DNA from 2 places in the Pseudomonas sp. FW215-R2 genome. Region 1 is predicted to be linked to the other one. Evidence: predicted binding sites of a transcription regulator. Region 1 holds the regulator's gene; the other holds the start of a gene.

Region 1 (14,726 bases):
AAGGCATGAAGTTGCAATTTGTGGCGGGCGAACTGAAGGATTATCCAGACGAGGCGGCTATTGGTTACACGATGACGTTTCACGCCTTTCTGGATTTTACTTACTTCAAGGAAGCGGCCAATGAATTGATCCCCGCGTATTTCGACTCCGGGCTCAACAGGATCAGGGTTCCGATGACCGGGCTAGGGGTGTTTGGGACGTACGCTGATGTCACAAGGTCAATCGATTCTGCCGCGGCGTTGTTCGGTTTGATCAGCGATCCCTTGTATTACGATGCGGACTGGTTTACCTCGTGGCCGTTTCAAATGTATGTCGCCAAACCTCGGTTCGGCCTGATGCAAAACCCTTTGGTCATCACTGCGGGCCGCAAATATAAATTCCCTCCGCTGGAGGGGCAGTCCACATCACCTCCAATCACAATCAAAGACCTTCCTCTAATGCTGTTCGAATGGGCCTTCACGCTTTTCGAGGCTCATGATGACCCGGCGCAAGACGCGCCTTTCGAGCGTGGGACTTTGGGGTATATGGGGGAGGATATGGTTCCGGTCGGCGATACGCAGATGCGTGAAGGCACCTTGTATATAAACCCCACAGGACTGCAATTTGGGGATATCCCTCCACAACAGATCCTTGCGGCCACCAAGTCGTAAAGTGCGCGCCATAAAACTGTTCAAATCGCTCTATTCCCCGTTCCCGCAAAAGTTGGAAGGCTTCTTGCAGTAGCCGCCGTGCGCCCGCTCTGGGCGTCAAAAGTTTGCTTTAAAGGAACGGGGAAAACCGGTGGATCGCTCTCAGTTAATCAACAGTGCTCGCTCGAACATTGCCGATCTCAGTCGGGGCAATCTGGGTGTGCCGCTGTTGCTGCTGGTCATGCTGGCGATGATGATGTTGCCGGTGCCGCCGTTCCTGCTCGACGTCTTCTTCACCTTCAACATTGCCCTGTCGATCGTCGTGCTGCTGGTCTGCGTGTACGCGTTGCGGCCGCTGGATTTCGCGGTGTTCCCGACGATCCTGCTGGTGGCGACGCTGTTGCGACTGGCGCTGAACGTGGCGTCGACGCGGGTGGTAATGCTCCACGGTCAGGACGGCCACGCCGCTGCCGGTAAGGTGATCCAGGCCTTCGGTGAGGTGGTGATCGGCGGTAACTACGTGGTCGGTATCGTGGTCTTCGCGATTTTGATGATCATCAACTTCGTCGTGGTCACCAAGGGTGCCGGGCGGATTTCCGAGGTGAGCGCGCGTTTCACCCTCGACGCGATGCCCGGCAAACAAATGGCAATCGACGCCGACCTCAACGCCGGTCTGATCGACCAGAACCAGGCCAAGGCCCGTCGTTCCGAAGTCGCCCAAGAGGCTGAGTTCTACGGTTCGATGGACGGTGCCAGCAAGTTCGTTCGCGGTGACGCCATCGCCGGCCTGCTGATTCTGTTCATCAACCTGATCGGCGGCATGGCCGTCGGTATCTTCCAGCACAACATGACCTTCGCCGACGCCGGCAAGGTTTACGCCCTGCTGACCATCGGTGACGGTTTAGTGGCGCAATTGCCATCACTGTTGTTATCTACAGCGGCAGCAATCATGGTGACCCGTGCTTCCGGTTCGGAAGACATGGGCAAGCAGATCAATCGCCAGATGTTCGCCTCGCCGAAAGCGCTGGCGGTGGCGGCCGGTCTGATGGCGGTCATGGGCCTGGTGCCGGGCATGCCGCACTTCTCCTTCCTGAGCATGGCGGCCCTGGCGGCTGGTGGCGCGTACCTGTTCTGGAAAAAGCAGAACGTCGCCAAGGTGCAGGCGCTGCAAGAGGTTCAGCGTCAGCAGGAGCTGCTGCCTTCGCCGGCCCGCGCCATGGAAACCAAGGAGCTGGGCTGGGACGACGTGACGCCAATCGACATGATCGGCCTGGAAGTCGGTTATCGCCTGATTCCGCTGGTGGACCGCAACCAGGGCGGGCAATTGCTGGCGCGGATCAAGGGCGTGCGCAAGAAGCTCTCGCAGGATCTGGGCTTCCTGATGCCGACCGTGCACATCCGCGACAACCTCGACCTGGCGCCGAGTGCCTATCGCCTGACCCTGATGGGCGTGATCCTGGCCGAAGCCGAGATCTACCCGGATCGCGAACTGGCGATCAACCCGGGGCAGGTCTACGGCACGCTCAACGGCATTACCGCCAAAGATCCGGCTTTCGGCCTGGAGGCGGTGTGGATCGAAGTCAGCCAGCGCGCCCAGGCACAATCGCTCGGTTACACCGTAGTGGATGCCAGTACCGTGGTCGCCACGCACTTGAACCAGATTCTGTACAAGCACTCCAGTGAGCTGATCGGCCACGAAGAAGTGCAGCAACTCATGCAATTGCTGGCCAAGAGCTCGCCAAAACTGGCGGAAGAGCTGGTGCCGGGTGTGGTGTCGCTGTCGCAACTGCTCAAGGTGCTGCAAGCACTGCTGGCCGAACACGTGCCGGTGCGCGACATCCGCAGCATTGCCGAAGCCATCGCCAACAATGCCGCCAAGAGTCAAGATACCGCCGCTTTGGTGGCCGCTGTGCGGGTCGGCGTTTCTCGCGCCATCGTCCAAAGCATTGTAGGGACTGAGTCGGAGCTGCCAGTTATCACGCTGGAGCCAAGGTTGGAACAAATATTGCTCAATAGTCTGCAGAAGGCAGGACAAGGCTCGGAAGAGGGCGTTCTGCTGGAGCCAAGCATGGCCGAGAAGCTGCAGCGTTCGCTCATCGAAGCGGCGCAGCGTCAGGAAATGCAAGGTCAGCCGGTGATCCTGTTGGTAGCAGGCCCGGTTCGCGCGATGCTCTCGCGCTTTGGCCGCCTGGCAGTCCCTGGACTGCATGTGCTGGCCTACCAGGAAATTCCGGACAACAAGCAAGTGACCATCGTTGCGACAGTAGGGCCCAACGGCTGAGGTAGTGGTTTATGCAAGTTAAGCGTTTTTTCGCCGCCGATATGCGTCAGGCCATGAAGCTGGTTCGTGATGAGCTGGGCGCTGATGCCGCCATCATTGGCAACCGCCGCATTGCCGGCGGCGTCGAGCTGACGGCGGCGCTGGATTACAAACTGTCGGCGCTGGCGCCACGGGTTCCGAACATGGAACTCGAAGACGAGCTGCGCAAGACCCAGTCGCGCATCGTCACCGCCCAGGCCGAACTGAGCATGCGTGGTGAGGCCGACGGCAACACCAATCGCCAGTTGTTCTCCGGTCTGCCATTGACCGCCGGCCTGCCGCTGACGGCTGCCGAGCCTCTGACAGAACCGACTTACGCTGCTCCGGCGCGTCCGGCACCTGCGCCTGCGCCGGCTGCCGCTGGCGTTGATCCGCGTGCGCTGGATTCGATGCGTTTCGAACTCAACAGCCTGCGCGAGCTGATGGAAGTGCAGCTCGGCACTCTGGCCTGGAATCAGCTGCAAGGCAGCCGTCCGGCTCAGGCGAACCTTTATCGTCGTCTGCAACGCATCGGCTTGTCCGGCCCGTTGTCCCGCGACCTGCTGGCGCTGACCAGCGATATCGAAGAACCTCGTCAGGCCTGGCGCATGTTGCTGGCGCACCTGGCGCGGATGATCGCCACCCCGGAAGTCGAGCCGCTGGAAGAGGGCGGGATCATTGCCATGGTCGGTCCTGCCGGCATGGGCAAGACCACCACCCTGGCCAAGCTGGCCGCCCGTTACGTGCTCAAGTACGGCGCGCAGAACATTGCGCTGGTGAGCATGGACAGCTTCCGCATCGGTGCTCAGGAACAGTTGAAAACCCTGGGCCGGATCCTCAATGTGTCGGTGACCCACGTCGACCCGGGCCAGTCCCTGGTGCAGGCGCTGGATCCACTGCTGCGCAAACGCGTGGTGCTGATCGATACCGCCGGCCTGCAGGCCAGCGATCCGGCACTGCGCATGCAGCTGGAAAGCCTGGCCGGTCGTGGCATTCGGTCAAAAAATTATCTGGTACTGGCAACCACCAGCCAGAAACAGGTTCTAACCGCCGCTTATCACAGTTACAAGCGTTGCGGGCTCGCCGGGTGCATCCTGACTAAACTGGATGAGACGGCCAGCCTTGGCGAGGTGCTGAGCCTGGCGATCAGTCATGAACTGCCGGTCGCCTACCTGACCGACGGCCCACGGATTCCGGATGATCTGCATCTGCCGCGCCGTCATCAATTGGTCAGCCGCGCCGTCAGTGTGCAAATGCAGGAAGAACCCAGCGAAGAAGCCATGGCTGACATGTTCGCTGATATCTACCACAGTCCCACCAAGCAGGTTGGCTGAGGTAATGAACAGTTTTTGTACCTACATCGATGGTCTGCCATGCATTGTTCCGGTTGTGAACGCGCAGCCAGTAATGTGGCCTCCGTCTATGCAAGACAAGGTAAAGAAATAACATGGGCAGCATGCATCCCGTACAGGTGATCGCGGTGACCGGCGGCAAAGGTGGCGTCGGCAAGACTAACGTGTCAGTGAACTTGTCCCTGGCGCTGGCAGAGCTTGGCCGTCGGGTCATGCTGCTGGACGCCGACCTGGGTCTGGCGAACGTCGACGTTCTGCTGGGCCTCACGCCCAAACGTACCCTGGCCGATGTGATCGAGGGCCGCTGCGAGCTGCGCGACGTGCTGTTGCAAGGCCCCGGCGGGATCCGCATCGTGCCGGCCGCTTCCGGCACGCAGAGCATGGTTCACCTGAGCCCGGCCCAGCATGCCGGTCTGATTCAGGCGTTCAGCGACATCGGCGACAATCTCGACGTACTGGTGATCGACACTGCTGCGGGTATTGGTGACTCGGTAGTCAGTTTCGTTCGCGCAGCGCAAGAAGTGTTGCTGGTGGTCTGCGACGAGCCGACCTCGATCACCGACGCCTACGCCCTGATCAAACTGCTGAACCGCGATTACGGCATGAACCGCTTCCGCGTCCTAGCCAACATGGCCCAGAGCCCGCAGGAAGGTCGCAATCTGTTCGCCAAGTTGACCAAGGTCACGGATCGCTTCCTCGACGTCGCCCTACAATACGTCGGTGCGGTGCCTTACGACGAAAGCGTGCGCAAGGCGGTGCAGAAGCAGCGTGCGGTCTATGAAGCCTTCCCGCGTTCCAAGTGCGCACTGGCGTTCAAGGCGATCGCGCAAAAGGTCGACACCTGGCCGCTGCCCGCCAATCCGCGCGGCCACCTCGAATTTTTCGTCGAGCGCCTCGTGCAGCAAACGGCAGGACCTGTGCTATGACCGCCAGCGGTATGAATTTCTACAAGAAGTCGGCACGTGACGCGCAGTACGAGCTGATCGAGCGTTACGCGCCACTGGTCAAACGCATTGCTTACCACTTGCTGGCGCGATTGCCGGCCAGTGTGCAGGTCGAAGACCTGATCCAGGCCGGGATGATCGGCCTGCTCGAAGTCTCGACCAAATACGACGCCAGCAAAGGCGCCAGTTTCGAAACGTACGCGGGCATCCGGATCCGCGGCGCGATGCTCGATGAAGTACGCAAGGGGGACTGGGCACCGCGCTCGGTTCACCGCAACACCCGTATGGTCAGCGACGCGATTCGCTCGATTGAAGCTAAAACCGGCCGTGACGCTAAAGATCACGAGGTTGCGGCCGAACTCCAATTGAGTCTCGACGATTACTACGGGATTTTGAACGACACCCTGGGCAGCCGACTGTTCAGTTTCGACGACCTGTTGCAGGACGGCGAACACGAAGGGCTGCACGAGGATGGCGCAAGTGCTCATCTTGAGCCGTCGCGCGATCTGGAAGATGAGCGCTTCCAGGCTGCGTTGGCGGACGCGATTGCCAATTTGCCGGAGCGTGAGCGACTGGTGTTGGCGCTGTACTACGACGAAGAGCTGAACCTCAAGGAAATCGGTGAAGTCCTTGGCGTCAGTGAATCGCGGGTCAGCCAGTTACACAGCCAGTGCGCGGCCCGCTTGCGGGGGCGTTTGGGGGAGTGGCGAGCGCGCTGAAGGCAGTGTGGGGACGCTGCGAACGAGGCTGGTGCGGTGGTGAACGGCACCGGTCTTGCTCTGTTGTGCTCCAGACAGTCATCGAGTGCTTTGCCGGATTGATTGAAATGGCGCGTCCAGGTGCTGGGCGCGTTTAAGACTGCTTGGAGGTCGAATTGAACAAAGACATGAAAATCCTCATCGTTGATGACTTCTCAACGATGCGGCGGATCATCAAGAACCTGTTGCGTGACCTTGGGTTCACCAACACCGTTGAAGCCGACGATGGCACCACTGCCATTCCGGTGCTCAACAGCGGCAGCATCGACTTTCTGGTGACCGACTGGAACATGCCTGGCATGACCGGTATCGACCTGCTGCGTCACGTGCGCGCCGATGAAAAACTCAAGCACCTGCCAGTGCTGATGGTGACTGCTGAAGCCAAGCGCGAGCAGATCATCGAAGCGGCCCAGGCCGGCGTTAACGGCTACGTGGTCAAACCTTTCACGGCTCAGGCGCTGAAAGAAAAAATCGAGAAGATTTTCGAACGCATCGGCTGATGACGCGCGGGGGAGCTATGGAGCATAACGAATCTTCACAGGGCGACTTCGAGTCGACTCTGAAAAAACACGCGGTCGAACTGGTCGAAAGCCTTGAAAAAGGCAGGTTCGGCGACGCTGTGCAACTGATCCATGAGCTCAATCAGACCCGTGACCGTGGCCTGTACCAGGAAGTGGGCAAGCTCACGCGCGAACTGCACAGTGCAATCGTCAACTTCCAGATCGACCCGCATATGCCGCAGGCCGAGGAAGTATCGCAGATCACTGATGCGACCGAGCGTCTGGGCTATGTGGTCAAGCTGACTGAAGCGGCGGCCAACCGCACCATGGACCTGGTGGAAAGCGCCACGCCGGTGGTCAATGGCCTGGCTGACGAAGCCCAGGCATTGAGTGCCGACTGGGGACGTTTCATGCGCCGTGAAGTCGGGGCTGAAGAGTTCCGCGAGCTGGCGCGTCGGGTCGACGGTTTTCTGGCACGCAGCAGCGCGGACAACCGCGCGGTGTCGAGCAACCTCAACGACATTCTGCTGGCCCAGGATTACCAGGACCTCACAGGTCAGGTGATCAAGCGCGTGACCCAGTTGGTCACCGAAGTCGAAAGCAATCTGCTCAAACTCGTGCTCATGGCCAGTCAGGTGGACCGCTTTGCGGGCATCGAACATGACCGTGCGGCGATGCTCGCTGAAAAAGATCCACAAAAACATCTCTCGCAGGGTGAAGGTCCGCAGATTCATGCCGATAAACGAGAAGACGTTGTGTCCGGTCAGGACGATGTGGACGATTTGTTATCCAGCCTTGGATTCTAGAGTTTTGGAATTATAGGTTTTTTGGGTTTTTAGACCTGTAGGAGCACCCCCTAATGAGCTTCGGCGCCGATGAAGAGATCCTTCAGGATTTCCTGGTTGAGGCCGGCGAGATTCTTGAGCAACTGTCCGAACAACTGGTCGAGCTGGAAAGCCGTCCGGATGACGCAGATCTGCTCAACGCAATTTTTCGCGGTTTCCACACTGTAAAAGGGGGCGCCGGCTTCCTTCAGCTCAATGAGCTGGTGGAGTGCTGTCACATCGCCGAAAACGTGTTCGACATCCTGCGCAAGGGTGAGCGTCGCGTAGATGCAGAACTGATGGACGTGGTGCTCGAAGCGCTGGACGCGGTGAACAGCATGTTCAGCGAAGTCCGCGATCGCAGTCCGATTACTGCCGCAACGCCGGAACTGCTGGCTGCCCTGGCGCGTCTGGCTGAACCGCAATCGGCGGATGAAGCCCCGGCTTCGCCTGTTGCCGAGATGATCGAAGAACTGGTCGTCGAAGGCGATTCGGGCGATATCACCGATAACGAATTTGAACAGTTGCTGGACTCGCTGAACGCCGTCAAGGCCGAAGCTGAAGCCCCGGCGGCTGCCGCTGCGCCTGCTTCCGATGAAGCAGTCAGCGATGAAATCACCGACGCCGAATTCGAGTCGCTGCTCGACCAGTTGCACGGCAAGGGCCAGTTCGCGGCCGACGCCGTGGCACCGACAGCCGCTGCACCGGCTGCTCCGGCGGCGGGCGACAGCTCCGACATCACCGACGACGAATTCGAAGCCTTGCTCGATCAGTTGCACGGCAAGGGCAACTTTGCCGTCGATGCGCTGGAATCGGCGATTGCGTCGGTGCCTGCATCTGCTGCTCCGGCAGCGGCTGCGGCCGGTAGCGATCTGATCAGCGACCATGAGTTCGAATCGCTGCTCGACGATCTGCATGGCAAAGGCAAGTTCACTGACGTCGCCACCGGTGCCGTGGTGACGGCCGGCAATGCTTCTGCTGTTGCAGCACCTGCCGCCAAGGCCCCGGCCGCTGCGGCAAAACCTGCTGCAAAAGCGCCTGAGCCTAAAGCCGAACCGGCCAAGCCAGCCGCCGCTGCTGCACCGGCTCCGGCCCGTGCGCCGGCGACTCCGCCACCGGAAAAACCGGCGAGCGAAGCCGAAACCACCGTTCGTGTGGACACCGCACGTCTCGACGAAATCATGAACATGGTCGGCGAGCTGGTACTGGTGCGTAACCGTCTGGTGCGCCTGGGCCTGAACAGCGGCGACGAATCGATGCAGAAGGCCGTGTCGAACCTCGACGTGGTCACCGCCGACTTGCAGACCGCGGTAATGAAGACCCGGATGCAGCCGATCAAGAAAGTCTTCGGCCGCTTCCCGCGTCTGGTTCGCGATCTGGCGCGTCAGCTCAAGAAAGAGATCAACCTGGAACTGGTGGGCGAAGAGACCGACCTCGACAAGAACCTCGTCGAGGCTCTGGCCGACCCGCTGGTCCACTTGGTGCGCAACGCGGTCGACCACGGTATCGAGTCGCCGGAAGAGCGCGAAGCCTCGGGCAAGGCCCGTGGCGGCAAGGTGATCCTGGCGGCCGAGCAGGAAGGCGACCATATCCTGCTGTCGATTTCCGACGACGGCAAAGGCATGGACCCGAACGTCCTGCGTGCCATCGCCGTGAAACGCGGTGTGATGGACAAGGATGCTGCCGATCGCCTGAGCGATACCGAATGCTACAACCTGATCTTCGCCCCGGGTTTCTCGACCAAGACCGAGATCTCCGACGTGTCCGGCCGCGGTGTGGGCATGGACGTGGTGAAGACCAAGATTTCTCAGCTCAACGGTTCGATCAACATCTACTCGACCAAGGGCGCCGGCTCGAAAATCGTCATCAAGGTGCCGCTGACGCTCGCGATCATGCCGACCCTGATGGTGATGCTCGGCAACCAGGCGTTCGCGTTCCCGCTGGTGAACGTCAACGAAATCTTCCACCTCGACCTGTCGACCACCAACGTGGTGGATGGCCAGGAAGTGGTGATCGTGCGGGACAAGGCGCTGCCATTGTTCTACCTCAAGCGCTGGCTGGTCAGCTCCGCGGCTCACGAAGAGCAGCGTGAAGGCCATGTGGTGATCCTTTCGGTGGGCACTCAGCGGATCGGCTTCGTCGTCGATCAACTGGTCGGCCAGGAAGAAGTGGTCATCAAGCCATTGGGCAAAATGCTGCAGGGAACCCCGGGCATGTCCGGCGCCACCATTACCGGTGACGGCCGCATTGCGCTGATTCTCGATGTTCCAAGCATGCTCAAGCGTTACGCCGCACGGCGTATTTGAATCCGGGGCAGCGGGGCGACAACGTCCCGCTGCACCTAATGGAGTGTTTATGGCAGTCAAAGTCCTGGTGGTGGACGATTCGGGTTTTTTCCGCCGCCGCGTCTCGGAAATTCTTTCAGCGGATCCGAGCATCCAGGTTGTCGGTACGGCAACCAACGGTAAAGAGGCGATCGATCAGGCCCTGGCCCTCAAGCCGGACGTGATCACCATGGACTACGAGATGCCGATGATGGACGGCATCACGGCCGTGCGGCACATCATGCAGCGCTGCCCGACCCCGGTGTTGATGTTCTCCTCGCTGACCCATGAAGGCGCCCGGGTAACCCTGGATGCGCTGGATGCCGGTGCGGTGGATTTCCTGCCGAAGAATTTCGAAGACATCTCCCGCAATCCGGAGAAGGTCAAGCAACTGCTGTGCGAGAAGGTGCACAGCATCTCGCGCAGTAACCGTCGTTTCAGTGCCTACAGTGCGCCGGCGCCTGCCGCTGCACCTGCGCCTGCGCCGACTCCGGCAGCGGCGCCGTCGAGCTTTGGCAGCCACAGTGCTCCGGCTCGTCCGGCACCTGCGCCTGCACCGGCTCGCGCTCCGGCGGCCAGCACTTCGTCGGCAGCGCCGAAACGCAAAGCCTACAAACTGGTGGCTATCGGCACGTCGACTGGCGGCCCGGTTGCCCTGCAACGGGTTCTGACCCAGTTGCCGGCCAACTTCCCGGCGCCGATCGTGCTGATCCAGCACATGCCGGCAGCCTTCACCAAGGCGTTCGCCGAGCGTCTGGACAAGCTCTGCCGCATCAGCGTCAAGGAAGCCGAGGATGGCGACATCCTGCGTCCGGGCCTGGCGCTGCTGGCGCCGGGTGGCAAGCAGATGATGATCGACGGCCGTGGCGCGGTGAAAATCCTGCCGGGCGACGAGCGTCTGAACTACAAGCCTTGCGTGGACATCACTTTCGGTTCCGCGGCGAAGTCCTACAACGACAAAGTTCTGGCGGTCGTGTTGACCGGCATGGGCGCCGACGGCCGCGAAGGCGCACGCCTGCTCAAACAGGGCGGCAGCACGGTCTGGGCCCAGGATGAAGCCAGCTGCGTGATTTACGGCATGCCGATGGCCATCGTCAAAGCCGACCTCGCGGATGCGGTGTACGGCCTGGACGATATCGGCAAGCACATCGTCGAGGCGTGTATCTGATGGATGTTCTAAGCCTTATCGGGATCATCATGGCGTTTGTCGCCATCATCGGCGGCAACTACCTTGAAGGCGGCCACCTCGGCGCGCTGGCCAACGGCCCGGCGGCGCTGATCGTGCTGGGCGGCACCATCGGTGCCGCGCTGCTGCAATCTCCGATGAGCGCGTTCAAGCGCGCCATGCAGATCCTCGCCTGGATTTTCTTTCCGCCTCGTGTCGATCTGGCTGGCGGCATCGACCGCGTGGTCAACTGGAGCCTCACCGCCCGCAAGGAAGGCCTGCTGGGTCTGGAAGGCGTGGCGGATGCCGAGCCTGATGCCTACTCGCGCAAAGGCCTGCAACTGCTGGTCGACGGCGCCGAGCCGGAAGCGATCCGCAGCATCCTCGAAGTGGATTTCTACACCCAGGAAGCCCGCGACATCGAGGCCGCCAAGGTCTTTGAAAGCATGGGCGGCTACGCGCCGACCATCGGTATCATCGGTGCGGTGATGGGCCTGATCCACGTGATGGGCAACCTGGCCGATCCGACGCAACTGGGCAGCGGCATCGCCGTGGCGTTCGTTGCCACCATCTACGGTGTGGCCAGTGCCAACCTGATCCTGCTGCCGGTGGCAGCCAAATTGAAGTCAATCGCGTTGCGGCAGTCGCGTTATCGCGAAATGTTGTTGGAAGGCATTTTGTCGATCGCCGAAGGTGAAAACCCACGCTCCATCGAGTTGAAGCTTCAGGGCTTCATGGATTAAGGGACTAACCTCATGGCACGTCGTCGCCAACATGAAGAGCATGTAAACCATGAACGCTGGCTGGTTTCCTATGCCGACTTCATCACCTTGCTGTTCGCTTTTTTCGTGGTGATGTACTCCATCTCGTCGATCAACGAAGGCAAGTACAAGGTCATCTCCGAAGCGCTGATCGGGGTCTTCACCGACTCCGACCGCTCGCTCAAGCCGATCCCGATCGGCGACGAGCGACCGAAGACCGTGACCCCGGCCAAGCCGCTGGTCAAGGACGCCGAACAGGTCGATGCCGGTATCGCCGGTGCCAGCGATCCGCTGAAAAGCATCGCCGACGATATCAGCGCGGCGTTCGGCGACCTGATCTCCTCGAACCAGATGACCGTGCGCGGCAACGAGCTGTGGGTCGAGATCGAACTCAACTCCAGCCTGTTGTTCGGCAGCGGTGATGCGATGCCGAGCGACATCGCGTTCAACATCATCGACAAGGTTGCAGCGATCCTCAAACCGTTCGACAACCCGATCCACGTCGAAGGCTTCACCGACGATCAACCGATCCGCACCGCGCAGTACCCGACCAACTGGGAACTGTCCTCGGCGCGTTCGGCGAGCATCGTGCGGATGCTGGCGATGCAGGGCGTCAACCCTGGCCGCCTGGCCTCGGTGGGCTATGGCGAATTCCAGCCGGTGGCCAACAACGCCACGGCCGAAGGCCGGGCGAAGAACCGTCGCGTGGTGCTGGTGGTGTCGCGCAATCTCGATGTTCGTCGCAGCCTCACAGGCACCGGAACCGCGAATGCGCAACCGGATGCCGCGTTGAAGCGTGCTGGCACACAAACTGCACCGACCCCGGTCAAGACGCCGGGACGCGAGAGTGCCGTCAATTCTCCGTCGCCCGCATTAATACGCTGAGCCATGTCTCGGCCGAGCATCTCGGCCGGGAGGAACAATCCGAATGAGAGTCTGGGCAGTCGCCAATCAAAAGGGTGGTGTTGGTAAAACCACTTCTTCCATCGCTTTAGCCGGTTTGCTGGCAGAGGCGGGCAAACGCGTGGTCGTGGTCGATCTCGACCCGCACGGCTCGATGACCAGCTATTTCGGTTACGACCCCGACAGCCTGGAACACAGCAACTACGACCTGTTCCTGCACAAGGGCAGTGTGCCGCAAGGCCTGCCGGGCCAGTTGCTGCTGTCAACCAGTGATGAACGCATTTCCCTGCTGCCGTCCAGCACCGCGCTGGCCACCCTCGAGCGCCAGTCGCCGGGGCAGAGTGGCTTGGGCCTGGTGATCGCCAAGAGTCTGGCGCAGCTGTGGCAGGACTTCGATTACGCAATCATCGACAGCCCGCCGTTGCTCGGCGTGCTGATGGTCAACGCACTGGCCGCGAGCCAGCAACTAGTGATCCCGGTGCAGACCGAGCACCTGGCCGTCAAAGGTCTGGAGCGCATGGTCAACACCCTGGCGATGATCAACCGCTCGCGCAAACAGGCGCTGCCGTTCAGCATCGTGCCGACCTTGTTCGACCGCCGCACCCAGGCGTCGATGGGCACCTTGCGCGTGCTGCGCGACAAATTTCCGGAAGAGATCTGGCAGGGTTACATCCCGGTCGATACGCGTCTGCGCGACGCCAGCCGTGCCGGTGTCACGCCTTCGCAATTCGACGGCAAGAGCCGTGGCGTGCTGGCCTACCGCGCGCTGCTCAAGCATCTGCTGGCGCAACAACTCGTTCCGCAGGTGGCCTGAGCATGAATCGGCCGATCAAACTGACTTCGCGTCCGCAACTGGCTTTGCAGTCCTATCTGGACAGCTTGCTGGAGGATGTGACGGAAGAGATCCCGCAGGAAATCGAAGCGCCTGTCGAGGTGGTTGAAAGCACCGCCGAGCTCGATGAGTTCCAGGCCGCGGTGCTTGAAGAACAGGCTCGCGATGCGCAGAAAGCCGCCAGGCCAGCGGCCCCGGTTGCAGCGCCTGCCGCTGTAGTGGCCAAGGCTCCCGCACCGCTGATCAAGGAACCCGAGCCGGTGCGTGTGGTGTCAACCCTCGCGCCGCTGCTGCAAACCCAGCTTCTGCAAGCGCAACCCGAGCCGACTCCGGTCGAGCCGCCCGCGCCGGTGCCAGTCGTTGCGCCGGTCGAACAGGTCGTCGAGCAGGCACTGGTTGCGCCGCTGGTGGAAGTGCATCTGCCACCGAGCAATACACCGCCGCCGGTAGAGACTGATGGTCGCCCGGCCTGGGCGTCGGAAGCGTTCGAATGCCTGTTGTTCGATGTGGCCGGGCTGACCCTGGCGGTGCCGCTGGTGTGCCTCGGCTCGATCTATTCGCTGGCCGGCCATGAGTTGACGCCGCTGTTCGGTCAGCCGGAATGGTTCCTCGGCATCCTGCCAAGCCAGGCGGGGAACCTGAAGGTGCTGGACACCGCACGCTGGGTCATGCCGGATCGCTATCGCGATGACTTCCGTCAGGGCCTGCAGTACGTGATTTCGGTACAAGGTTACGAGTGGGGGCTGGCGGTGCATCAGGTCAGTCGCTCGTTGCGTCTGGATCCGAATGAAATCAAATGGAGGACTCACCGAGGTCAGCGGCCATGGCTCGCGGGCACGGTGATTGAACACATGTGCGCCTTGCTCGATGTCTCCGCTCTGGCCGAGTTGATCGCCAGCGGTGGGGCAAAGCACATGTCCGGCAGTAAGCCGAACCACAAACCGACATAACACTTACATAACAGACACGCACCGGCATGCAATGCCGGCACACGAGACACACACCGCCATTGCGGTATTTCGAGGGGCTAGGGTATGAACGACAAGGCGACGGCGGCAAAGGGTTCCGAAGATCCGATCCTGCAATGGGTAACCTTCAAGCTGGACAATGAAACCTACGGCATCAACGTGATGCGCGTTCAGGAAGTCCTGCGCTACACCGAAATCGCGCCGGTTCCGGGTGCGCCAAGCTACGTGCTGGGCATCATCAACCTGCGCGGCAACGTGGTGACCGTGATCGACACCCGTCAGCGCTTCGGCCTGATGAGCGGCGAGATCAGCGACAACACCCGTATCGTCATCATCGAAGCCGACAAGCAGGTTGTGGGCATCATGGTCGACAGCGTCGCTGAAGTGGTTTACCTGCGTCAGTCGGAAATCGAGACCGCACCGAACGTCGGTAACGAAGAGTCGGCCAAGTTCATCCAGGGCGTGTG
Region 2 (14,726 bases), on a different contig from region 1:
TGAGGCCCGCATGAGCGACAACCTTGCAGACAGCTTAGATGGCGTAGAACGCCGGTCGCTGGCTGACTTCACCGAAAATGCCTACCTCAACTACTCCATGTACGTGATCATGGACCGTGCCTTGCCGCATATCGGCGACGGTCTGAAACCGGTACAGCGGCGTATCGTCTACGCCATGAGCGAGCTGGGGCTGGACGCCGATTCCAAGCACAAGAAGTCGGCGCGTACCGTCGGCGACGTGCTCGGCAAGTTCCACCCCCACGGCGACTCGGCGTGCTACGAAGCGATGGTGCTGATGGCCCAGCCGTTCAGCTATCGCTACACGCTGGTGGACGGCCAGGGTAACTGGGGTGCGCCGGACGATCCGAAATCCTTCGCCGCCATGCGATACACCGAAGCGCGGCTGTCGCGTTATTCCGAAGTGCTGCTCAGCGAACTGGGCCAGGGCACCGCAGACTGGGGCCCGAACTTCGACGGCACCCTTCAGGAACCGCTGGTTCTCCCTGCGCGTCTTCCGAACATCCTGCTCAACGGCACCACCGGTATCGCCGTGGGCATGGCCACCGACGTGCCGCCGCACAACCTGCGCGAAGTCGCCACCGCGTGCGTGCGTCTGCTCGATGAGCCGAAAGCCACGGTCGAACAGCTCTGCGAACACATTCAGGGCCCGGACTACCCGACCGAAGCGGAAATCATCACCCCGCGTGCCGACCTGCTGAAAATGTACGAAACCGGCAAGGGCTCGGTGCGCATGCGCGCCGTGTACCACGTCGAGGATGGCGACATCATCGTTACCGCGCTGCCGCACCAGGTCTCCGGGGCCAAGGTGCTGGAACAGATCGCCGCGCTGATGCAGGCCAAACCGTCGAAAGCGCCGCAGATCGCCGACCTGCGTGACGAGTCCGACCACGAAAACCCATGCCGCATCGTGATCATCCCGGTCAACAGCCGTGTCGATCACGAAGCGCTGATGCAGCATCTGTTCGCCAGCACCGAGCTGGAGTCGACCTACCGGGTCAATGTCAACATCATCGGTCTGGACGGCAAGCCGCAGCTGAAAAACCTCCGTGCGTTGCTGGTGGAGTGGCTGGAATTCCGCGTGCTGACCGTGCGTCGCCGCCTGCAGTTCCGCCTCGACAAGGTCGAGCGTCGCCTGCACCTGTTGGACGGTTTGCTGATCGCTTACCTCAACCTGGATGAAGTGATCCATATCATCCGCACCGAGGAGCACCCGAAAGCCAAGCTGATCGAGCGTTTTGCCCTCAGCGAAATCCAGGCTGACTACATCCTCGATACCCGTCTGCGTCAGTTGGCGCGACTGGAAGAAATGAAGTTGCGCGACGAGCAGGACGAACTGCTCAAGGAACAGGCCAAGCTGCAAGCCCTGCTGGGCAGCGAAGCCAAGCTGAAGAAACTGGTGCGCACCGAGCTGTTGAAAGACGCTGAAACCTACGGCGATGACCGTCGGTCGCCAATCGTTGAGCGCACGGAAGCCAAGGCGCTGACCGAGCACGATCTGCTGCCGAACGAGAAAGTGACCGTTGTGCTGTCGGAAAAAGGCTGGATTCGTTCGGCCAAGGGCCACGAGATCGACGCCACCGGCCTGTCGTACAAGGCCGGCGACGGCTTCAAGACCTCGGCGGCGGGGCGCTCCAACCAGTCAGCCGTGGTTATCGACTCCACCGGCCGCAGTTATTCGGTGGCCGCACACACCTTGCCGTCGGCACGGGGCCAGGGCGAGCCGTTGACCGGCCGTCTGACGCCGCCGCCTGGCGCTACGTTCGAATGCGTGCTGATGCCGGAAGACGATGCGCTGTACGTGATCGCCTCTGACGCCGGCTACGGTTTCGTGGTCAAGGGCGAAGATCTGCAAGCCAAGAACAAGGCCGGCAAGGCCCTGTTGAGCCTGCCGAACAACGCCAAGGTGATCGCGCCGCGTCCGGTGGCCGATCGCGAGCAGAACTGGCTGGCTTCGGTGACGACCGAGGGTCGCCTGCTGATCTTCAAAATCAGCGATCTGCCACAATTAGGGAAGGGCAAAGGCAACAAGATCATCGGCATTTCCGGTGAACGAGTGGCCAGTCGCGAAGAATATGTCACGGACATCGCCGTTCTTCCGGAAGGCGCCACGCTGGTGCTGCAGGCCGGAAAACGTACCTTGTCGCTGAAAGCCGACGACCTCGAACACTACAAGGGTGAGCGTGGTCGCCGTGGCAATAAACTGCCACGGGGCTTCCAGCGAGTGGATGCGCTGCTCGTCGAAAACCTCAATTAAGCGGCCAGGAAGCGTTCGCACTCATTTCTCCTTCGGGAAAAATGACTGAGAACGCCTCTCTAGAGCGCCCGATCTTCGATTTAACCCGTAGATCGGCGCTTTGGCGCTGGAGTCGGAACGCATATTCACGGATGATATGGCCTTTCCAAGCGCCGGCGTGGCCGAGCGTTCTTCATATTTTTTGAGTATTTTCACTGTGGTCAGCCTTGTGGCGGCCACCTGGACGGGATGATGACTTCTCTGCGCCCCCTTATTTTCCTGCTCGCCGGCGTTCTTGGCCTGGCGGGTTGCAGCGTTCACCAGCCGGTGTCGCTGTATCAGCTGGACAGCGGAAGTCCGGCTCAGCCTGCGCAAAGCGCGGGCATGGCAGTTTTGCTGGGCCCTGTGGTAGTTGCCGACTACCTGCAACGTGAAACCCTGTTGCAGCGTCAACCGGACGGCAGCCTGCAGGCATCGATCGACGGCCGCTGGGCCGGCAGCCTGTCTTCGGACATCGATCAGTTGCTGTTGCGTCAGGTCGCCGGCCATCTGGACAGCCAGCGTGTGGTATTGGCGCCGGCCACTCTGGGTTTCACCCCGGATGTGCAGGTGCTGTTGACCATCACGCGTCTGGATTCCGGCGTGTCGCAGCCGGCGATTCTCGATGCTCAATGGCGTCTGATCGACCGTCGTGGCCAGGTGCGTGACAACCGCATCGTGCATCTGCAAGAGCAGCACAGTGGCGGCACGGCTTCGCAGGTTCAGGCGCAAGGCATCTTGCTGCAACGCCTGGCCGAGCAGCTCTCTGTAGCGCTCAAGCCGTTGGCCAACCAGCCACCGGTTGCCGAAGCGCCACGCAAACCGGCACCGAAACCGGCAGCGCCGGCGGCAGAAGCCGAGAAACAACCGAAGATTCCGATGGCTTCGCCGATTCGCACCGATATGGAAGTGTTTCGCTTCTAAGGCTGGATCGAGTCAGGACAGAGCCCGCCTTGTGCGGGCTTTGTCGTTTCTGGGCGTTGGTGGTACATGCATTGATGCCTGTCTCGAAAAGCTCCCCTCACCCTAACCCTCTCCCGGAGGGAGAGGGGACTGACCGAGGTGTCTTGCGTCATTCATCGACCTGCGAAGTCTTGGCGATTATGGATTTGGCGCAGAGCGGTCTCACAATTATGGATTCGGCACAGCATGTTCAGGTCGGTGTAGATCCCGAATATCCCCCTATCAGTCCCCTCTCCCTTTGGGAGAGGGTTAGGGTGAGGGGACTCCAAAGCCTGGCGAGATCACGAAAACGCCACACACAAAAAAGCCCGCAGACAATCACTCGTCTGCGGGCTTCTTCACATCAAGGCCTCAGGCCCGACGCTCATGCATCCGCGCCAGCTGCCGCTCAAGCATCGACGGATAAGGCTCCATCAATCGCTCCACACAGCAAGCCCCTTCAGGGCTGGCAATCGGCCGGATCCGCGCACGCTGGCGAATCAGCGCGTCATCACCGATCTTGCGCTCCACCAGCAGCAGGTTGCGGCTGTGTTGCGACAGCGCCAGGGCGTCCTGGGCGGAGTCGGTCAGCAGCAGGTCGATCTGGCTCAGTCCGAACAGTTCGTCGCCCAGGGTCAGGCCAAGCTGCAATTGCAGGGTGATGCCGCTGTCGGCGACTTCGATCTGCAACTGGTGGCCCAGCGCTCGCAGCAGCTCGCCGCAGCAGATGGCGTTGGTCAGGTAATCGTCGCCGCTGTCTTCGGTGTGGAACAGCATCAGCGTGCTGCCATCGTTCAGGGTTTCGATTTCACCCTGATACAGCGAAGCCGCCTGCTCCAGGCAGTCACGATAGCGCTCCTGCAACTCTTCCAGACGTGCCCGCGGCAGGCGGCGAAGTTGCTCCTGCGAACCCAGTTGCACTGCCAGCACCGCGGTGTGTTGCGGCACGCTCGGGGTTGGCTTGCGAACGGCAGGTTGCGCGGGTTCGTTCAGCGATTCGTCACGCAGATCGGCAAACGGGTCTTCGTCATCGTCGTCTTCAACGGTGCTGACCACATGGCGCGGCGCAGGCTTCTGCGCGGCCATCGGGCGGCTCTCGTCAAAGCTCGGATCGCGCAGGTTGCGCACTTCGAATTCCGGCTCGACGTCATCGTCCTCGAACTCGGGTTCCGGCTCAGGCTCGGGAATGGTTGGTTCCGGGGCGTAACTGGCGTGCAGTTGACGGGCCAGGTCGCCGATCTCGTCCTGACGCTCGATCCCCGGCGTGTATTCGTCGATCCGGCGCAGCCACACGCGCAATTGCAGCAGCGGCGTGGAAATGTGCCGGCCAAGGCGCAGGCTCAGGGCCAGGGACAGTGCCAGCAGGATCGCACTCAGAATGCCCATGCTTTGCAGGCTGATGGTCATCGGCTGCTGGAACTGATCCATGTCCAGGCTGATGCGCAGTTGCCCGGCGGTCACGTCCTGGAAGGTGATCTTGCTCTCGTACATGCCCTCGGCTTCGCCCAGCAGGCTGTGCTTGGGCCGCTGACCGGACTCGGCGAGGATGCGGTTGTCCACGCTGTAGATGGCGGCGTGGGCCACCAGCTTGTTCTTGGTCAGGTTGTTGAGCAGCACGTTGAGGCTGAGGATGTCGTTGGACACCAGCAGCTCGGTCGCGGAGGTGGCGGTCTGCGTGGTCAGGCTTTCGCCCAGCGCATCGGCCTGCTCGTGCATGGCCTGCTTGAACTGCAAGCCCATCACGCAGGCATAGATCACCAGGGCCAGGGCGACCAGGATCACGTTATGGCTGGCAATGCGTAATGCAATCGGTACACGGCGGTGGCGCAGTGCACGGAAGATCAGCAGAAAGAAGTTATCGGTTTTAACTGGCGTGGGCCGGTTCACTGAGCTCGGCTCTTTTGTCCGTGAAGTTGACGCGCAGTATAGCGACAGGCCCTAGACCGGCAAAGCGCTGGCGGTGCCCGATGGTCACTGAAAGTGGGTAGAATGCGGTTTTTTTCCAGTTGCGGGGGTGCGCGTTGCGCGAAATCGTCCTGATTAACATCACGGGAGTCGACCGTCCCGGTCTGACGGCGGCCATTACCGGTGTTCTGGCCCAGGGTGGTGTGAACATCCTCGATATCGGTCAGGCGGTGATCCACGACATGCTGTCGTTCGGCATCCTCGTGGAAATCCCCGACTCCGAGCAAGGCAAGTCGGTGCTCAAGGACATCCTGTTCAAGGGTTACGAGCTCGACCAGCAGGTGCGCTTCACCCCGGTGTCCGAAGAGGATTACCAGCAATGGGTGGGCAATCAGGGCAAGAAACGCCACATCGTCACCCTGCTGACCCGCAAGGTCACTGCCGGCCAGTTGCAGGCCGTGAGCTCGATCACCGCCAAATATGGCCTGAACATCGACCATATCGACCGTCTGTCGGGTCGCATGCCGCTGGACACGCCGGCGGACAAGGGCAAGGGTTGCATCGAATTCTCCGTGCGCGGCGAAGCTGCCGATCCGCAGGCCCTGCGCGCCGAATTCCTCAGCGTGGCCCAGGAGCTGAACGTCGACATCGCGTTCCAGGAAGATTCGCTGTTCCGTCGCAACCGTCGTCTGGCGGTGTTCGACATGGATTCGACCCTGATCGAAGCCGAAGTCATCGATGAACTGGCCAAGGCCGCCGGCGTTGGCGACCAGGTGTCGGAAATCACCGAGCGGGCAATGGCCGGTGAGCTGGACTTCCGCGCCAGCTTCAAAGAGCGTCTGGCGCTGCTCAAGGGCCTGGATGTCGGTGTACTCGATTCGATCGGTGCCTCGCTGCGCCTGACCGAAGGCGCCGAAACCCTGTTCGCCGAACTCAAGCGCCTGGGCTACAAGACCGCGATCCTGTCCGGCGGCTTCACCTACTTCGCCAAGCAATTGCAGGCCAAGCTTGGCATCGACTACGTGTTTGCGAACGAACTGGAAGTGGTCGACGGCAAATGCACCGGCGTGGCGATCGAGCCGATCGTCGATGCCCAGCGCAAGGCCGATCTGCTGAAACAGCTGGCTGAAAAAGAAGGTTTGCGTCTGGAGCAGACCATCGCGGTGGGCGACGGTGCCAACGACCTACCAATGCTGGCGATTGCCGGTCTGGGTGTGGCGTTCCGCGCCAAGCCGCTGGTCAAGCAGTCGGCGAAACAGGCGATTTCCACCCTCGGCCTGGATGGCGTGCTGTACCTGCTGGGCTTCCGGGATCGCGACGGGCAGCTCTGACAACGGCACAGGATCGCAGCTCCCGGATGCGGTCCTGGCTCAAAGGGATTTCCACAACGAGTCGAAATCCTCCTCGCTCCCGCCATTCTGCGCGGCCTCCAGCGAGCGATAGGCAAACTGATTGAAACTGTGGGTGCTCGCCACCCGCCGATCCAGCCCGGCGCGGTGCTCTTCGCCCTGGGTGTTGATCATGACTTTACTGCCTTCCTGAAACGGCAGTCGTGGCGCCAGTAGCGTCGCGGGCAAGTCGATGGCGCTGATTTCCGGCAACAACAAGCCCCGCAGGTAATGGCTGTGATCGTCCCGCGTGCGCACCAGTTGCAAGCCGCAGGGCTGGGCGTGTGGCGCCACCAGTTCGATGCCCATTTGCGTCCCGGCGCCGCGCACCTGGCGGATCCAGCGCACCACGGCAATGCTCCAGCCCTGATTCGTGGTGTCCTGGATGCCGACCATCTCCCCGGTCTGCAATTCGGCGGGCACTTCTTTTGGCCACGCCAGGCAATAACCGCCGGGGCTGTGGTTGATGACGGGCAACGCATAGGTCGGGTAATGCGGCGGGCTGTCAGCGTCGCCTTCGTCGTCGGCCAGCGGTTCGTAGCGGATTTCTTCGTAAGGCAAAAACTCGTCGGACTTGCTCTGTGGGGCTGCATCGAATGCCTGACTCCAGCTGTCCTTTTCGCCTTGGGCCACTGCGCGGCTGAAGTTTGCGGCGCGCGAGCCGGGATGCCGGAGCAGTTCGCTGAAGGTGCGTTCGCCACCCAGATAGAAGTGCAGGGCGCTCATGCCCACACATACGGTCAGGTTGCCCTGGCCGACGGTGCGCTGGAAGCTGCGCTCGGCGGCTTCGCCCCAGGTGGCATGCAGATGTTGCAGGGTGTCGAGTGTCAGGCCGGCCGGCACTGGCAGCGGTGTCGAGGTGTCCTGATGCAGCAAGTGGGCTTCGATGGCATCGACCAGCGGTTGCGGATCGAATCCCAGCAGTCCCGGCTGTTGTTCGCTGCGAAATTTGCTGCGATAGCGCGGACCTGCGTCGATCTCCGCAGAAATGGCAAACAGCCCTTCGCCCGAGGCACCGGGATGGAGTTTCAACCAGGCACTCCACGGCTCAAGCACCTGCGCGAGTTGGGCGATCGGGTTCTGGCGCAGTTGATTGCAGCGGGCGCTGCCCAGCAGCAGAGCGGCGATGTAGGTCTGTTCGACGCTCAGTTCCCCGGCGAGGCTGGCCAGGTCATCACGGACCCGACGGTGTTGCAGCTGCAAGTCGCAGGCGCAGCGAAACAATTGGTGCAATTCAAACCACAGCTGTTCCGGCGCCGGGCTGTACAACTGCGTGGCGCGCACCAGTTGCCCTTTCAGCGCATGGGTGGCGCGTTGCAGCGCCTCGCTCAGCAGAGTCGCCCGATCCTTTGTGTATTTGGGCGCGATCCGCAGAACGATCTGTTTGTAACCGATGGCCAGTTGGCTTTGCAGCGCCTGGCACAGGTTGCTGATCTTGCGTGAACGCTCATCGAGCATGATCGCCTGATGCAGAAAGTGCCGCTCAAGGTGCTGGCAGACGAAGTACACCTCGGGCCGCAGCAGTTCCAGCAGATGCAGACGATTGTCACTGGGCGTCAGCAATTGATTGAGTTCGCCAAGGCCCTGATAAAGCTGGCGCGCGGTTTCGCCGATGTTGGCTTTCGGCAGGCCGGCGATCCAGCGCTTGAGATCGCGCGGAGTCGCTTCACAGAACGACAGGCGCAACTGAGTCGGCGTCGGGGCGCTCAGTGGTGGTTGGGATCGAGGCTCACTCATGCCGTGACCCGCTCCGGCGGCGAATAGGACGATGCCAAAAACTCTAGCAGTTGTGGTCTGTTTCGCAGGCGTTTGTCAGGCTTTTTTACCGTTGGTCTGCTGGCTTGGTGCCATTTCGGCAGGCGCTACTAGGCTCTTTGGCGTGCGATCGGAAACGCACGGTTGCACGGCTTGCCGCACACGTCGGGCAGGTCTCTGAACAACTTCAAGGAGATGAGGTTCATGTCTAAATACGCAGTGGCAAATCAATGGGGCGGTAATTCGGCACCCTGGCATCCGGGTGGAACCTGGGTACTGGGCGCGCGGGACAACCAGAAAGTCGTCGCGATCGAGATCAAGTCCGGCGACGGCGGCAAAAGCTTCACCGGCACCATGACCTACGCCGGCGAAGGCCCTATTGGCTTCAAGGCTCAGCGCACTGGCCAGAACCAGTACAACGTCGAGAACCAGTGGGGTGGCAACGATGCCCCGTGGCACCCAGGTGGCAAATGGGTGATCGGCGGTCGGGATAACCAGAACGTTATCGCGTTGAGTGTCACGTCGAGTGACGGCGGGAAAAACCTCAGCGGCACCAATACCTACGCCAACGAAGGGCCGATCGGCTTCCGTGGGCAGATAGAGTAACGGCGCCAGCCAGGTCGTGTCCGCCCCTTCGCAGACGTGCGAAAGGGCGGATCAACAGGTTCAGGCGTTCGGCAATGCCAGGGCCTGGCCCATCTGTACCGGCGAGCCGGCTTTCATTTCTTCAACCCATTTCACCTGATCCGGGCCAAACAGCACGATCGCGGTCGAACCCAGCTTGAAGCGACCCAGTTCCGCACCTTTTTCCAGATGAATCGGCGCACGGGCGGCTTCGTCGTAGCGGAAGGTTTTCAGTTCGCGCTTCGGTGGCGTGACCAGACCGGCCCACACGGTTTCAATCGACGCCACGATCATCGCGCCCACCAGCACCACGGCCATCGGCCCGCGCTCGGTGTCGAAGATGCACGCTACGCGCTCGTTGCGGGCGAACAGCTCAGGGACGTTTTCAGCGGTGGTCTTGTTGACCGAGAAGATCCGGCCCGGGATGTAGACCATTTCGCGCAGGGTGCCGGCCAGCGGCATGTGCACGCGGTGGTAGTCCTTCGGCGACAGGTAAACGGTGGCGAATTCGCCGCCCATGAACGGCGCAGCATTGGCCGCGTCGCCACCCAGCAGTTCCAGCACGCTGAAGCTGTGGCCTTTAGCCTGGAAAATGCGACCGTGTTCGATCGGGCCGAGCTGGCTGATCGCACCGTCGGCCGGGCTGAGGATCGCGCCCGGTGTCTCGTCCAGAGGACGGGCGCCGTCTTTCAGGGCGCGGGTGAAGAAGGCGTTGAAGTGCTCGTAAGCGGTCACGTCCTCAACCAGCGCCAGCGACATGTCCACCTGATAACGCTTGGCGAACCAGGTGGTGAAGGCATTCTTGAACCAGCGCACGCGGCACTCGGCAATGCAGCCGGCCAGGCGCGACAGCAAGTGGTGAGGCAGCAGGTATTGGCTGATGATAAACAAACGCTCTTTCATGACTGTCCTTAAAAATCCTTAAAGCTCGACGGGGGTGTCGGGGTGGTTGCCCCATTCGCCCCAGGAACCGGCGTAGCCCTTGACCCGCGGATAACCGAGGGATTTGGCCACCAGATAAGTGAAACCGGACCGGTGATGGGTCTGGCAGTGAGTAATGATTTCTTTGTCTTTCGTGATCCCGAGGCTTTCGAGGATCTGCGGCATGTCGGTGCGGATGCGCAGCTGGCGCGCCTGATCCATGCCTGCCGTCCATTCGAAGTTGACTGCACCGGGGATGTGCCCACCCTTGGCCGCCAGCACTTTCTCGCCGGAGTATTCCAGTGGCCCGCGAGCATCCCAGATCGCCAGGTCGGCGGCACCGAGGCGGCTTTGCAGGTATTCGCGGGTGGCGGTCGGTTCGTCGTGCAGGGTCAGGGCTACCGGACCGCCGACGACAGGAGGGATCTGGATCGACATCGGCGAGCCTTCCGCCAGCCACGCCGGCAGGCCGCCGTCGAGGTAGTGGTACTTGTCGTGACCGATCACGTCGAGCAGCCAGATGAAACGTCCGGCCCAGCCACCGCCTTCGTCGTCATAGACCACGTAGACCGCGTCCTTGTGATGACCCAGTTCACCGAACAGCTCTTCGAGTTTTTCTTTTGTCGGCAACAGGCCCGGAGCCGGTGCCTGGCCCAGCTGGGTGCGCTTCGGATCGACGAAGCGTGCGCCGGGAATGTGACCCTCGGCATAGCGGGCGGCACTGGTCAGATCCACCAGAATCAGGTTGCGGGCTTCGAGGCGAGGGAGCAGGTCGCTCGGCTCGATCACCAGCGCCAGGCCAGAGAAGTCAGACATGTGAGGTCTCCAGAGCACAAAGGGGAAGGATTGTAGCTGTCATTGGCCGCGCTGGCTAAAGCTGTGCAGGGCTTTCTCGATGCACTGCGCGGTTTTGCCGAAGGCTTGCACGGTGATGTCGGCGAACGGCCCGCCACCTTGGTCGGCCACCACGATCATGATGACGCGGCCGTTGTGGACCAGCGAGCGCAGGAACAGGTGTTCGCCTCGGAACAGCGTGCGCAGCGAGGGCGGCAGCAGGGCGGAAAACTGGGCGTTGTTGTCCGGGGTGATCCGCACTTGTGCCTGCTGCGCGAGCAAGCGTTGCAGCACGGTGCTTTGACTGACGACGAAGTTGAGCGCAGCGGCTTCCTTCGGCAGGCCGGAAATCTGATGCACGCGCAGACTGGACTGTGTGCGGTCGGCCATCAGGATCATCACCCGGCGCATGCCGCTGGCCACCAGCGCGTCGCGAGCGGCAATGGTCAAGTGCATGGCATTGGTGAAACGGCTCGGCTCGGCCAGCAGTTCGGCGCATTGCCGGCGCCACTTGGCGAGGTCGTCGGCATTGGGTGCGGCGGCCGGCAGCATTCCGGCGGGCAGGCGATGGGTGCCCCACGGCCACAACAGGGAAACCGCCGGGTGCCACAGATCCGGCATCGAATGCCGGCGTGCGCTGTTGGCGGCCTGCTGGTGCAACTGTTGTTGCACCTCGTCCATCGAGATTTGCAGATAGAGGCTGGTCAGGTATTGCCAGCGCTCGCTGTGCGGACTGTCCCAGGCCTGTTGTGCCGACAGCGCCAGGCCGTTGGCCAGCAGCACGGTGTTGGCCGGCTGATTGAGCCAGTGGCGCAGGGTCGGGTCGTCATCGAGGCGATTCTGCTGGCGTAGCGGGTGATCGACATCGCGGGCGATGCGCAAAACCTTGACCAGTTCGCGCTGCTCGGTGAGCAGCAATCGATAGCCCTGCTGCACCCAGATCGGCAATCGCCAGACTTCGACCAGCGCCTCACCGATCTTCAGCAGGCGCACGCCGAACAATTGCTTTTCCACGTCGCGGGCCGATTCGCCCTTGTGGATAACCCGCACTTCCCACTCTTCGAGCAGTTTGGGAAAGGTCAGTGCCAGCGGCCACAGCGGCGACAGAAACAACAGACTGCCCCAATGAATGTCCTGCCACAGCCGCGCCAGGCGACTGGCAAAAAAGCCGTTGGCCTGTTGCGTGGCGTGCTGGCTGATCATCTGTATCTGGCGCAAGGCCTGGGGAATTTGTGCCTGCGGTTCGGCGGGCAGGCGAGCCAGCAGTTCTTCGGTGCGGGCGAGGCCAAGGCGATTGATCGCGACCTCAAGGTTTTCCGCCGGTGCAGTCATGCTGCCCTGGGTGTGGCGATTGGCTTCGCGAATGATGCTCAGCGCCAGCGCCGGGCTGTCCTGCATCAGGTCGGCGATGTCGCGCAGCGAGCTGCGATTATCGCGGATGGCGCGGCAGACACGATCGTGGGCTTCTTGCGGCACCGGCAGGCGTACGCCGTCGAGCAGCTTCACCCAGCCATCGAGTGTGGTGGGTTTTACGTGTGGGACGTTCGTTTCATTAGCCATGTCTGGACGAGATCTTCACTGACTGTAGACGCGCCCGGCATGGGCTAAATTGGCTTTTCGCCTGAACTGGCTATAGTCTGGCGCAGTTTTGCCGATAAGTAGAAGAAGAGATTTTTTAACTTCCGAATATGACCTTGAACCCGACTTAAATAAGTACTTTCTACCTATGGCTAAAATTATCGGCATCATCGTCGTATTCGCGAGCGTGCTCGGCGGATACGTGCTCTCCCACGGCAAGATTGCCGCCCTGATCCAGCCTTTCGAGGTGATGATCATCGGTGGTGCGGCACTCGGAGCATTCCTCCAGGCCAACCCCGGTTACATGACGATGCACGTGCTCAAGAAATCTCTGAGCATGTTCAGTTCGCGTTTCAGCCACACGTTCTATCTGGAAGTGCTGGGCCTGATCTACGAGATCCTCAACAAGAGCCGCCGTGAAGGCATGATGGCCATCGAGGGCGACATCGAAGATGCCGCTGCGAGCCCGATCTTCGCCAAGTACCCGGCGGTACTGAAAGACGAACGCATGACCGCGTTCATCTGCGATTACCTGCGCATCATGTCGTCCGGCAACATGGCGCCGCACGAGCTGGAAGGCTTGTTCGACATGGAACTGTACAGCCTCAAGGAAGACCTGGAGCATCCGTCCCACGCGGTGAACGGCATCGCCGACGCCATGCCGGGTTTCGGTATCGTCGCGGCGGTACTGGGTATCGTGGTGACCATGGCCTCGTTGGGTGAAGGCGATCAGAAGTCCATCGGTTTGCACGTGGGTGCGGCACTCGTGGGTACCTTCTTCGGTATTCTCGCGGCATACGGTTTCTTCGGCCCGCTGGCGCACTCCCTGGCGCACGATGCCAAGGAAGAGCTGAACGTCTACGAAGCCATCAAGGCCTCGCTGGTAGCTTCGGCGTCCGGCATGCCGCCATCGCTGGCTGTCGAGTTCGGTCGCAAGGTTCTGTACCCGGCTCACCGTCCAAGCTTTGCCGAGCTGGAACAAGCCGTTCGCGGTCGTTAAGTCATGGAAAATAACCAGCCGATAATCATCAAGCGCGTCAAGCGCATCGCCGGCGGGCATCACGGCGGGGCGTGGAAGATCGCCTTCGCCGACTTCGCGACGGCGATGATGGCGTTCTTCCTGGTGTTGTGGCTGCTGTCCACCGCGACCCCGGAACAGAAGATCGCCATCGCCGGTTACTTCAAGGACCCGGTCGGTTTCTCCGAGAGCGGCACGCCGTACATCATCGACCTGGGCGGTACGCCGACCCTGGCGCCGGAAAACACCCTCAACCCTGAAGTGAAGTCGCAGCCGCAACCGGACAAGGTCACGGTCGACACCGAGCAGGTTGAAGGCATGGCCGAGCAGGTCGAGAAGGAACGTCTGGAACTGTTGCTGCAAGAACTGCAGAACAAGGTCGACGAGAATCCGCAGCTGCAGAAGTTCAAGGATCAGATCCTGTTCGAGATCACGCCGAACGGCTTGCGCATCCAGATCATGGACGCCGAGAACCGTCCGATGTTCGACTCCGGTTCTGCACGCCTGAAGCCGTACTTCGAAGACATCCTGCTGGCCATGGCCGACACCATCAAAGCGGTGCCGAACAAGATCAGCATCAGCGGCCACACCGACGCCAAGCCGTACACCGGCACCGGTGACTTCGGTAACTGGGAGCTCTCGGCCAACCGTGCCAACGCCGCCCGGCGTGCGCTGGTGGCGGGTAGTTATCCGGACGGGCAAGTGGCGCGGGTCGTGGGTTACGCCTCGTCGGCGCTGTTCGACAAGGAGAACCCGTTCAACCCGGTCAACCGTCGCATCGACATCGTGGTGCTGACCAAGAAGGCCCAGGCGGCCATCGAAGGTTCGCAAGGTACCGAACCGTCGAAACCGGCAGATCAAGGTCAGAACGGTGCGGCCCCGGCCACACCGGTCGACCCGAACGCCTTGCCGGCGGATCAGCAACCAGTGCCGGCGCACGAACTGCGCGAACGGTTGAACCTGTTTGACGACGCGGCGCCGAAGCCAGCCGCGCCGGCTGGCGCGGCGCCAGCCCCGGCGCCCGCTGCACCCGCCACTGCCCCGGCGCCCGCGTCCAAGCAGTGACCCACAAAAAAGCCGACAGTGATGTCGGCTTTTTTGTATCCGGCGACGACTGGGCGCTTTTTTGATCAGCCTCTCACGGATAATCCCCGATCAGCGCACACGGGTGTTTTGCTTTAAATGGCCAGCAATGAATTCAAATCCTTCTGAACCACAGGGAGTCGTGACGATGGAAAATCAGACAATCTTTTTGCTGCAACAGCAATTTGACGAATTAGCGCAACGGGTGCCTGGCGAGGGTATCGAGTTCTGGTTCGCTCGCGAACTGCAGGAGCCTTTGGGTTATGCACGTTGGGAAAACTTTCTCACCGTTGTCCAGCGTGCAATAGCCTCGTGTGAAGCCACCGGTGTGGATGCTCTCGATCATTTTCGTGGCGTTACGAAAATGATCGAGATTGGCAAAGGT

Evidence for each region. Region 1 encodes FliA, which starts transcription of late flagellar genes. Its sites were predicted from a motif close to CTAAAGTTTNNNNNNNNNNNGCCGNTAA; they were not measured.
Region 2: a site for FliA is predicted at 12,293-12,320, ahead of motA (flagellar motor stator protein MotA). Genes of this name have one in related genera too.

The regions. Positions count from the first base shown of each region.
Region 1 is NZ_JBYTBO010000005.1:233,730-248,455, forward strand. It holds gene AC3WRD_RS09540 (hypothetical protein) at 1-650, shown strand, start outside; gene flhA (flagellar biosynthesis protein FlhA) at 781-2,910, shown strand; gene flhF (flagellar biosynthesis GTPase FlhF) at 2,922-4,262, shown strand; gene fleN (flagellar synthesis regulator FleN) at 4,376-5,206, shown strand; gene fliA (RNA polymerase sigma factor FliA) at 5,203-5,943, shown strand; gene AC3WRD_RS09565 (chemotaxis response regulator CheY) at 6,111-6,482, shown strand; gene AC3WRD_RS09570 (protein phosphatase CheZ) at 6,500-7,288, shown strand; gene AC3WRD_RS09575 (chemotaxis protein CheA) at 7,342-9,612, shown strand; gene AC3WRD_RS09580 (protein-glutamate methylesterase/protein-glutamine glutaminase) at 9,662-10,798, shown strand; gene AC3WRD_RS09585 (flagellar motor protein) at 10,798-11,538, shown strand; gene motD (flagellar motor protein MotD) at 11,551-12,441, shown strand; gene AC3WRD_RS09595 (ParA family protein) at 12,485-13,273, shown strand; gene AC3WRD_RS09600 (CheW domain-containing protein) at 13,276-14,241, shown strand; gene AC3WRD_RS09605 (chemotaxis protein CheW) at 14,326-14,726, shown strand, end outside.
Region 2 is NZ_JBYTBO010000001.1:168,649-183,374, reverse strand. It holds gene AC3WRD_RS00785 (retropepsin-like aspartic protease family protein) at 1-3, shown strand, start outside; gene parC (DNA topoisomerase IV subunit A) at 11-2,275, shown strand; gene AC3WRD_RS00775 (PqiC family protein) at 2,507-3,217, shown strand; gene AC3WRD_RS00770 (AhpA/YtjB family protein) at 3,608-5,122, opposite strand; gene serB (phosphoserine phosphatase SerB) at 5,257-6,471, shown strand; gene AC3WRD_RS00760 (cyclic-di-GMP receptor FimW-related protein) at 6,511-8,265, opposite strand; gene AC3WRD_RS00755 (lectin OAA family protein) at 8,488-8,889, shown strand; gene asd (archaetidylserine decarboxylase) at 8,950-9,810, opposite strand; gene AC3WRD_RS00745 (rhodanese-like domain-containing protein) at 9,829-10,644, opposite strand; gene AC3WRD_RS00740 (HDOD domain-containing protein) at 10,684-12,222, opposite strand; gene motA (flagellar motor stator protein MotA) at 12,389-13,240, shown strand; gene motB (flagellar motor protein MotB) at 13,244-14,323, shown strand; gene dinD (DNA damage-inducible protein D) at 14,490-14,726, shown strand, end outside.